Linked DNA regions of Duganella zoogloeoides. The protein of the gene in region 2 interacts with the protein of the main gene of each other region in a pairwise test. Links are inferred from orthologs where the notes say so. Each region holds a gene or a part of one and is shown on either strand. Other genes may lie near its edges.

Evidence for each region.
Region 1: the proteins of rfaD (region 2) and SR858_RS26700 interact in binary tests that used the Escherichia coli proteins (3 or more experiments, as listed by UniProt). The link is inferred for Duganella zoogloeoides from one-to-one orthologs.

Annotation. Positions count from the first base shown.
Region 1 is NZ_CP140152.1:6,081,704-6,085,652, reverse strand. What follows is about bases 1,171-3,949. They hold SR858_RS26700 (enoyl-CoA hydratase/isomerase family protein), read left to right. Parts: upstream 1,171-2,050; coding sequence 2,051-2,848; downstream 2,849-3,949. Other genes in these bases: bioA (adenosylmethionine--8-amino-7-oxononanoate transaminase), read left to right, coding at 2,871-3,949; SR858_RS26705 (carboxyl transferase domain-containing protein), read left to right, coding at 1,171-2,041. In the rest of the region: SR858_RS26710 (YchJ family protein), read left to right, coding at 1-379; more of SR858_RS26705, read left to right, coding at 419-1,170. UniProt on the Escherichia coli protein: Converts o-succinylbenzoyl-CoA (OSB-CoA) to 1,4-dihydroxy-2-naphthoyl-CoA (DHNA-CoA).
Region 2 is NZ_CP140152.1:2,266,383-2,271,535, reverse strand. The notes cover bases 2,341-5,153. They hold rfaD (ADP-glyceromanno-heptose 6-epimerase), read right to left. Parts: upstream 4,340-5,153; coding sequence 3,341-4,339; downstream 2,341-3,340. Other genes in these bases: waaF (lipopolysaccharide heptosyltransferase II), read right to left, coding at 4,356-5,153; SR858_RS10065 (hypothetical protein), read left to right, coding at 3,080-3,337; SR858_RS10070 (PepSY domain-containing protein), read left to right, coding at 2,341-2,909. In the rest of the region: SR858_RS10075 (TonB-dependent receptor), read left to right, coding at 1-1,242; more of SR858_RS10070, read left to right, coding at 1,245-2,340. UniProt on the Escherichia coli protein: Catalyzes the interconversion between ADP-D-glycero-beta-D-manno-heptose and ADP-L-glycero-beta-D-manno-heptose via an epimerization at carbon 6 of the heptose.

The DNA of each region.
Region 1 (3,949 bases), 3.8 Mb from region 2 along the record:
GTACATAGACGGGTCCGCCATCGCGCCCACGGCCGAAGCGCTGATGCGCTCGCGCTATACCGCCTATGGCCAGCGCAACGAGCCGTACCTGCTGGCCACCTGGCATGCCAGTACCCGGCCGGTCGAGCCCTTGTTTGGTGCCGAGGAAAAACTGCAGTGGCTGGGACTTGAGGTAAAATCTGCTTTACGTTTACGTCAACGTAAAGCAGAACCAGCCGAACAAGCAGACCGGGACCGCGACACGGTGGAGTTCGTGGCACGGTTCAAGGTCGGCGGCCGCGCCGAGCGCCTGCACGAGATCAGCAACTTCGTGCGTGAACCTGACGCTATCGGTGGCGCCCTGCGCTGGTTTTACGTTGACGGACATTTTCCGCAATAAACCACACGACGCGTGCGAGACCACGCGCAAAGGAAAACCATGCCGCAGATCGACACCAAGCTCAATCCCCGTAGCGAAGATTTCAAGACCAATATCGCCGCCATGCAGGCGGTGGTGGACGACCTGCGCGCCAAGGTGGCCGCCATCGCCCAGGGCGGCGGCGCCGCTGCCAGCGCAAAACACGTCGCACGCGGCAAGCTGCTGCCGCGCGACCGCGTGCAAATGCTGCTCGATCCGGGCACGCCATTCCTCGAACTGTCGCAAATGGCCGCCTACGGCATGTACCAGGATGGCAATGGCATCGATGCGGCGCCGGCCGCCGGCATCATTACCGGCATCGGCCGCGTGGCCGGCCAGGAATGCGTGATCGTCTGTAACGACGCCACCGTCAAGGGCGGGACGTACTACCCGATCACGGTCAAAAAACATCTGCGCGCGCAGGAAATCGCCGACCAGAACCACCTGCCCTGCATTTACCTGGTCGACTCGGGCGGCGCCAACCTGCCCAACCAGGACGACGTCTTCCCCGACCGCGACCACTTCGGCCGCATCTTTTACAACCAGGCCAACCTGTCGGCCAAGGGTATCCCGCAAATCGCCGTGGTGATGGGGTCGTGCACCGCCGGCGGCGCGTACGTGCCGGCCATGAGCGACGAGTCGATCATCGTCAAGGAGCAGGGCACGATTTTCCTCGGCGGCCCGCCGCTGGTGAAAGCCGCCACCGGCGAAGTGGTCACGGCCGAAGACCTGGGCGGCGGCGATGTCCACACGCGCCTGTCCGGCGTGGCCGACCACCTGGCGCAGAACGATTTGCATGCGCTGTCGCTGGCGCGCACCATCGTCTCCAACCTCAATCGCATCAAGCCGCAGCAGGGCGCCATCCGCCCCGTGGTGGAGCCGAAGTACCCGGCCGAAGAACTGTATGGCGTCATCCCGGTGGACACCCGCAAGCCGTTCGATGTGCGCGAAGTGATCGCCCGCATCGTCGATGGCAGCGAGTTCGACGAATTCAAGGCGCGCTTCGGCGCCACGCTGGTGTGCGGCTTCGCCCACATCTTCGGCATGAAGGTCGGCATCATCGCCAACAATGGCATCCTGTTCTCGGAGTCCGCCGTCAAGGGCGCGCACTTCATCGAGCTGTGCGCACAGCGCAAGATCCCGCTGGTGTTCCTGCAAAATATCACCGGCTTCATGGTGGGCCGCAAGTACGAAAACGAAGGCATCGCCCGTCACGGCGCCAAGATGGTCACGGCCGTCGCCACCGCTGCCGTGCCCAAGTTCACCGTCATCATCGGCGGCAGTTTTGGCGCCGGCAACTACGGCATGTGCGGCCGCGCCTTTTCGCCGCGCTTCATGTGGATGTGGCCCAATGCGCGGATCTCCGTCATGGGCGGCGACCAGGCGGCCAGCGTGCTGGCCACCGTCAAGCGCGACGGCATCGAGGGCAAGGGCGGCACCTGGTCGGCGGACGAAGAAGCCGCGTTCAAGCAGCCGATCAAGCAGCAGTACGAAGAGCAGGGCCACCCGTATTACGCCACCGCGCGCCTGTGGGACGACGGCGTGATCGATCCGGCCGATACCCGCACGGTGCTGGGCCTGGGCCTGTCCGCCGCGCTCAATGCGCCGATCGAAGACACCAAATTCGGACTCTTCCGGATGTAAGGAGCGGCCATGACCTACGACACCCTGACCATCGAACGCGCCGGCCACTTGGCCACCGTCACCCTCAATCGCCCCGACGTGCGCAATGCGTTCAACGAAGCGACCATCGCAGAGCTGACGCAGGCTTTCAGCGCGCTGGGCGTCGACGCGTCGGTGCGCGCCATCGTCCTGGCCGCCAACGGCCCGGCCTTTTGCGCCGGCGCCGATTTGAACTGGATGAAAAAAATGGCGGGCTACACCCACGCCGAAAACCACGCAGATGCGCTGCAACTGGCCACCATGCTGCGCACCATCTACGAGTGCCCACAGCCGGTGGTCGCGCGCGTGCAGGGCGACTGCTACGCTGGCGGCATGGGCCTGGTGGCCGCGTGCGACATCGTCGTGGCAGTCGATGAAGCCCAGTTCTGTTTAAGCGAAGTAAAACTCGGCCTGATCCCGGCCACCATCGCGCCGTACGTGATCAAGGCCATGGGCGAGCAGGCATCGCGCCGGTACTTTTTGACGGCCGAACGCTTTACGGCGGCCACCGCGCTGCACATCGGCTTCGCCCACGAAGTGGTGGCCGGCGCTGCGCTCGACGCCAGGGTGGCGGAGATCGTCAAGGCGCTGGTGACCAACAGCCCGGCAGCCGTGCGCCAGGCCAAGACGCTGGTGCGCGACGTGGCGGGACGGCCGGTGGACGACACGCTGGTAGACGATACCGCCGCGCGCATCGCCGCCATCCGCGCCTCGGAACAGGGCCGCGAAGGCGTGGCGTCGTTCCTCGAGAAACGCAAGCCTACCTGGCTAAGTCAGGTAATAAGTTAGGTATTAATGTCATGGAGCAGTTTTGGAATTGAATAATCAAAGTGCATGGGTTACCCGCAGCCTGCGCAGCGTCTGGCATCCGTGTACCCAGATGCAGCACCACGAAACCGTGCCGCTGATCCCGGTCAAGCGCGGCCAGGGGGCGTGGCTGTACGACCATGAAGGCCGCCGCTACCTCGACGCCATCAGCTCGTGGTGGGTCAACCTGTTCGGCCACGCCAACCCGCGCATCAACGCGGCATTGAAGGATCAACTCGATACGCTCGAACACGCGATGCTGGCCGGCTTTACCCACGAGCCGGTGATCGAGCTGTCGGAAAAACTGTCGGCATTGACCGGCGGTGTGCTGGGCCACAGTTTTTACGCCAGCGACGGCGCCTCCGCCGTGGAAATCGCCCTCAAGATGAGTTTTCACTCGTGGCGCAACCACGGCAAAACCGACAAGCAGGAATTCGTCTGCCTCAAGGGCAGCTACCACGGCGAAACCATCGGCGCGCTGGCCGTTACCGATGTCGCGCTGTTCAAGGACGCTTACGGTCCGCTGCTGCGCGCCTCGCAAACCGTGATGTCGCCCGATACGCGCCAGGCCCGCGACGGCGAAACCGCCGAAGATATGGCCCGCCGCGCCGCCGCCGATGTCGAGCGCCTGTTCCAGGAAAAATCGGAAAAAATCGCCGCCATCATCATCGAACCGCTGGTGCAATGCGCCACCGGCATGGCCATGCACGACCCGCTGTACCTGCAACTGGTGCGCGCGCTGTGCGACCGCTACTCGGTGCACCTGATCCTCGACGAAATCGCCGTCGGCTGCGGCCGTACCGGCACCTTCTTCGCCTGCGAGCAGGCCGGCGTGTGGCCCGACTTCGTGTGCCTGTCCAAGGGCATCAGCGGCGGCTATTTGCCGCTGTCGCTGGTGATGACGCGCGCCGAGATCTACCAGGCGTTTTACAGCAATGACGTCACGCGCGGCTTCTTGCATTCGCACTCGTACACCGGCAACCCGCTGGCGTGCCGCGCCGCCCTGGCTACCCTGCAAATCTTCGAGGAAGACGATGTGCTGGCTGCCAACCGCATCAAGTCGGCCAGGCTGACTGCCGCCCT
Region 2 (5,153 bases):
GTGGACTACCAGGCTGCCGCCGGCGTGCGCGTGCGCAACGAGAGCTACTACATGACCAGCAAGCGCCACTGGCGCAACGCCGAGAGCTATACCCTCGACCCGACCGGCACGCTGATCAACCGCGACAGCTACCTGGAAATCCTGCACGACCAGCAGCAAGTGGGCAACCGCCTCGACGTCACGCTCGACGGCCAGGTCGCCGGCCTGAAAAACCGCTTCGTGGCGGGCGTGGAATGGAATCGCACCAGGCTGTTCCTGACCAACAATTCGCCATATACCGGCAGTTCGGTGATCGACCCGTACAACTTCGTGCCCGGCACGTTTGCCGGCGCCATCCCCAGCCGCACGCTGCCGCTGCGCCGCGCCGAGCTGGAATCGACCGCGGTCTTTGCCGAGAACGTGCTCGACCTGGCGCCGCACTGGAAACTGGTGGCCGGCCTGCGCCGCGACCGCATGGCGCTCGACAACCACGAACTGCGCACCGGCGTGCGCGCAGCAAAAGACTACACGCCGGTGACCGGCCGCGCCGGCCTGGTGTGGAATCTCGATCCCGCCGTGAGCCTCTACGCCCAGTACGGCACCGCCACCGATCCGCTCAGCGGCGCGCTGGCCTTGCCGAACGGCAGCCCCAGCTTCGACCTCACCCGTGGCAAGCAACTCGAATTCGGCGCCAAGGGCGGCATCGCCGCGCTGCGCGGCGAATGGAGCGCGGCCGTGTATAAAATCGAAAAGAACAACCTGCTCTCGCGCGACCCGGACAATCCAACCGTGGCATTGCAGATCGGCCAGCAGTCCTCGACCGGCATCGAACTGGCGTTCGCCGCCGAACCGGTGCGCGGCTGGACCATCGACGCCAATCTGGCCGCGCTGCGCGCCCGCTACGACGACTTCAACGAAGTGGTCGGCGGCGTGCCGATCTCGCGCGCCGGCAACACGCCCACCGGCGTTCCCGAGCGCACCGCCAACATCTGGACCGGCTACCGCTTCGTGCCGGGCTGGCAAGCGGCGATCGGCGCCCGCTACGTCGGCGAGCGTCAGGCCAATACCGCCAACACCGCCAACCTGCCCGCGTACACGGCGATTGACGCGTCGCTGGCATGGACTGCGTCGCCCAAGCTGGGCCTGACCCTGTCGGTCAAGAACCTGGCCGACCGCGACTACGCTTTGTCAGGCAGCGCCGGCGTGCGCTGGCTGCTGGCCGACCCGCGCTCGGTACAATTGACAGCCCGCACCACGTTCTGACCATGAAGCAGGCGCTGCTGTTCGTCCACAAGTGGCTGGGAGTGGCGCTGGCCTTGCTGTTCCTGGTGTGGTTTGCCAGTGGCATCGTGCTGTACTTCGTGCCGTTCCCGAGCCTGACACCAACTGAGCGGCTGGCCGGGTTGCCGCCGCTGGTGCTGGACCACCGAGCGGTCGAACCGCTGACTGGACTCCCGGCACCCGCGCTGGATGACCGACCTGCCGAACAACTGGCCGGGTTGCCGGCCACGGCGGTCGACAATCGCTGTTGCCTGACGGCGTCAGCGGCAGCCGCCCGCGCCGGCCTTCGCGCTGCCGAGGCCAGGCTGGGCATGCATGCGGATATGCCAGTCTGGCGCCTGCTGCGTACCGCACCCGATAAGCGCTGGATCGCAGTCGATGCCAGCACCGGCGCCCTGCTGCCCGACCTGAGCACGGCGCAGGCAATGGCCGTGGCGGAAGCCTTCAGCGGCCGCCGCGCGATTTACGCCGAAGCGCTGGAACGCGACCAGTGGACCGTGGCGCAAGGTTTCAATCCTTACCGGCCGCTGGTCCGGGTGGAGCTCGACGGCGACGATGGACTGGAGCTGTACGTTTCTCCCGGCGCGGCCGAAGTGGTCGGCGCAACCCGTCGCGCCGAACGCGCCTGGAACTGGGTCGGCGCAATTCCCCACTGGATCTATTTCACCGAACTGCGGCGCTGGCCCGAGCGCTGGCACAATGTCGTGGTGTGGCTGTCGCTGCCGGGCGTGCTGCTGGCTGCGACCGGATTGATCATCGGCGTGTGGCAACTATTCCTCAACCGTTCGCGCTGGATTCCGTACCGGGTTTTCTGGATGCGCTGGCACCATATCCTCGGGCTGGCCGTTGGCGTGGTCACGCTGACGTGGATTTTTTCGGGCCTGATGTCGATGAATCCGTTCAGCGTGTTCTCGCCACGCGGCGCCACGGCGGACGAACAGCGGCGCTGGTCGGGTCAGGAAGTGGCTGCACAATTGTCGCCGGCGGCAGCGTTGCGGCTGGCGGCGCCGCTACAGGTGCGCGAACTGGAAACGCTGCGCTTCGATGGTCAGGCGTGGTATCGGCTGAGGGGCGTGGATGGTTCGGTGCTCGTGCGTGCAGATGGTGTCGCTACTGTCGACAGCGTCGTTGCTGCCAGTCATAGCGTTGCGACCGATGGAGCCGCTGCTGCCGGCGGCATCACTGCGGCCGACGATGTCGATGAGACTGCGGCTACGGCCAGTGACGCTGCCGTCATCGCCGCCCTGCCCGCTGCCGACATCAGCGCCGCACTGGGACGCCTGCGCGCAGAAGCACCGGTAACACTGTCGCGCCTCACTGCTTATGACGAACTCTACTACGCGCGCGGCAACCAACCTGCCAACCGCCAGAACCGGCCGCTGCCCGTGTGGCGCGCGGCCTGGGCCGACGGCGTGGTGGTCTATGCCGATCCGGCCTCTGCCCGCATCGTGCTGCGCGCCGAACACTCCAACCGCTGGCAACGCCTGCTGTACAACGGCCTGCACAGCTTCGACTTCGCCCCGTTGCTGGCGCGGCCATGGCTGCGCGACAGCCTGGTCGTGTTGTTATCGTTGCTGGGGGTGGCGATGAGCGTGACCGCCTGCGTGGTGGCGTGGCGGGTATTCGTGCCGCGCAAGCGTCGCCGCTAAAACCGCATTTCTGCGGACTGGCGCGTGTGCCGCTTGACGTGGTAGGCGCACTCTTTTAGCATGGACATAGGCTGGAAGCACCATCATCATCCGGGCCGTCGACGCTGTCGCGAGTGCTACCCAGCTTGCAATAATCGAGACGCAAATGGAAGCGTAACATGGAGCAGCGCGTGACAAAACTCGAATTCGAGATGGAGGCCATCAAGCTCGACCTCGGCATCCTCAAGGCAACGGTCGCCACTAAAACCGACCTTGCCGAGGCCATCGCCAAGGTCAATGCAGACACCAGGTCGTCTATCGCCGAGGTCAAGGCCGAGACCAAGGCAGGGATCGCCGAAGCGAAGAACACCATCATCGTCTGGGTCGTCGGCAGCGTTTTCCTGGCGCAGTTGCTGCCCGGCTTGCTCAGGAAGCTGGGCCTGCAATAGTGATTATTTGTGGTTGGCCTTCAACCACGCAATGTACGCGGTCACCCCGGCACTCACATCATAAAACGGCTTGTCGTAGCCAATCGCGCGCAGCTTGGCGATGTTGGCCTGGGTGAAGCTCTGGTACTTGCCCTTGAGCTTGTCCGGGAACGCGACGTACTCCAGCAATTTCTGCTCGACGATGGCATCCAGTGCCAGGGCGCCGGCTTCGGGTTTCAGGTTGTTCACCACCGCCACCGCGATATCGTTGAACGGCTGCGCACGACCGGTGCCCAGGTTGAAGATGCCGCTCTTGTCCGGGTTGTCGAGGAAGAACAGGTTGACGCTGACCACGTCGTCGATATAGACGAAGTCGCGGGTCTGGGTGCCAGCCGCGTAGCCGTCGTACTCTCCGAATAATTTTACCTGGCCATCGGCCAGGAACTGGCGGTACTGGTGCAGCGGCACCGAGGCCATATTCCCCTTGTGGAATTCGCGCGGGCCATAGACATTGAAGTAGCGCAGGCCGACCACTTGTGCGCCACGGTCGCCATTGGTTTTCCAATAGTTGCGCACGTACTGGTCGAACAGGAATTTCGAGTAGCCGTACACATTCAACGGCCGCTCGCCCGAACGCTCTTCCGTAAAGCCTTCCTCGGCGCCATATACTGCTGCCGACGACGCGTAGATGAACGGGATTTTTTCCTTCTGGCAGAAGTGGAACAACGACACGCTGTAACGGAAGTTATTGCGCATCATGTACTCGCCGTCCATTTCCATGGTGTCGGAGCACGCGCCTTCGTGGAATACGGCCGAGAATTTGCCGGCGAATTCGCCGCGCTCGAGGCGCTCGATGAACTCTTCCTTGCCCATGTAATCGACCACCTCGGCATCGACGACATTGTGGAATTTCTCCGGGCGCTTCAAGTTATCGACCACGAAGGTCGCTTCGCCGCGCTGGCTCAGCGCGTGAACGATGTTACTACCAATAAAACCCGCACCGCCGGTCACCAAAATCATGATCTGTCCTGTTCTAAAATTAAAGGGCTGCCGGCCGCGCCGGCAGCATCGCGCGCAGCGGCGCCCATGCCAGGTCCACCGTGAGCTTGTGCATGCAAGCCTGGTGGCCCAGCGGACACACGCGCTGCTGGCACGGCGCGCACTCGAGATGCAGCCACAGTACCTTGGCGATATCCGACAACGGTGGAGTATGCCTCGGATCGGTCGGACCGTACAGCGCCACCACCGGCCGGTTCAAGGCGGCGGCTATGTGCATCAGGCCGGAATCGTTGGTCACCAGCGCCGCCGCGCTGCCGAGGATGGCGAGCGCATCGGATAACGACGTCACGCCGGCCAGGCTGCGCACGCCAGGGGCCGCGGCGACGATCTCGTCGCACACCTCTGCATCCTTGGCCGACCCCATCAGGACGATGGTGATCTCGGGCCGGGACTGCTGCAACAGCCGCGCCAGGCCTGCAAAATAGCCGCTGGGCCAGCGCTTGGCGGGACCGAACTCGGCGCCGGGCGCGAACGCCACGATGGTGGTGCCGGGTGCAATGCCCACCCGGCCCAGCGCGGCGGCCTTGTCCTCATCGCTGATGGTCAGCACCGGGAACGGTACGTTCTGCGGCGGGGTCTTCGAGACCGGCCCGGCCAGCGCCGCGTAAAACGGCAGCATCGGTCGCTTGTGCCTGGGATCGTCGTGGTGCATCACGTTGATCAGGCCGTAGCGCATCTCGCCCTTGTAGCCGATCCGCTTCGGGATCTTCGCCATCCACGGAATCAGGGCGAATTTCAGGGTATTGGGCAGGATATAGGCTTCGTCGTAGCCGCGTTC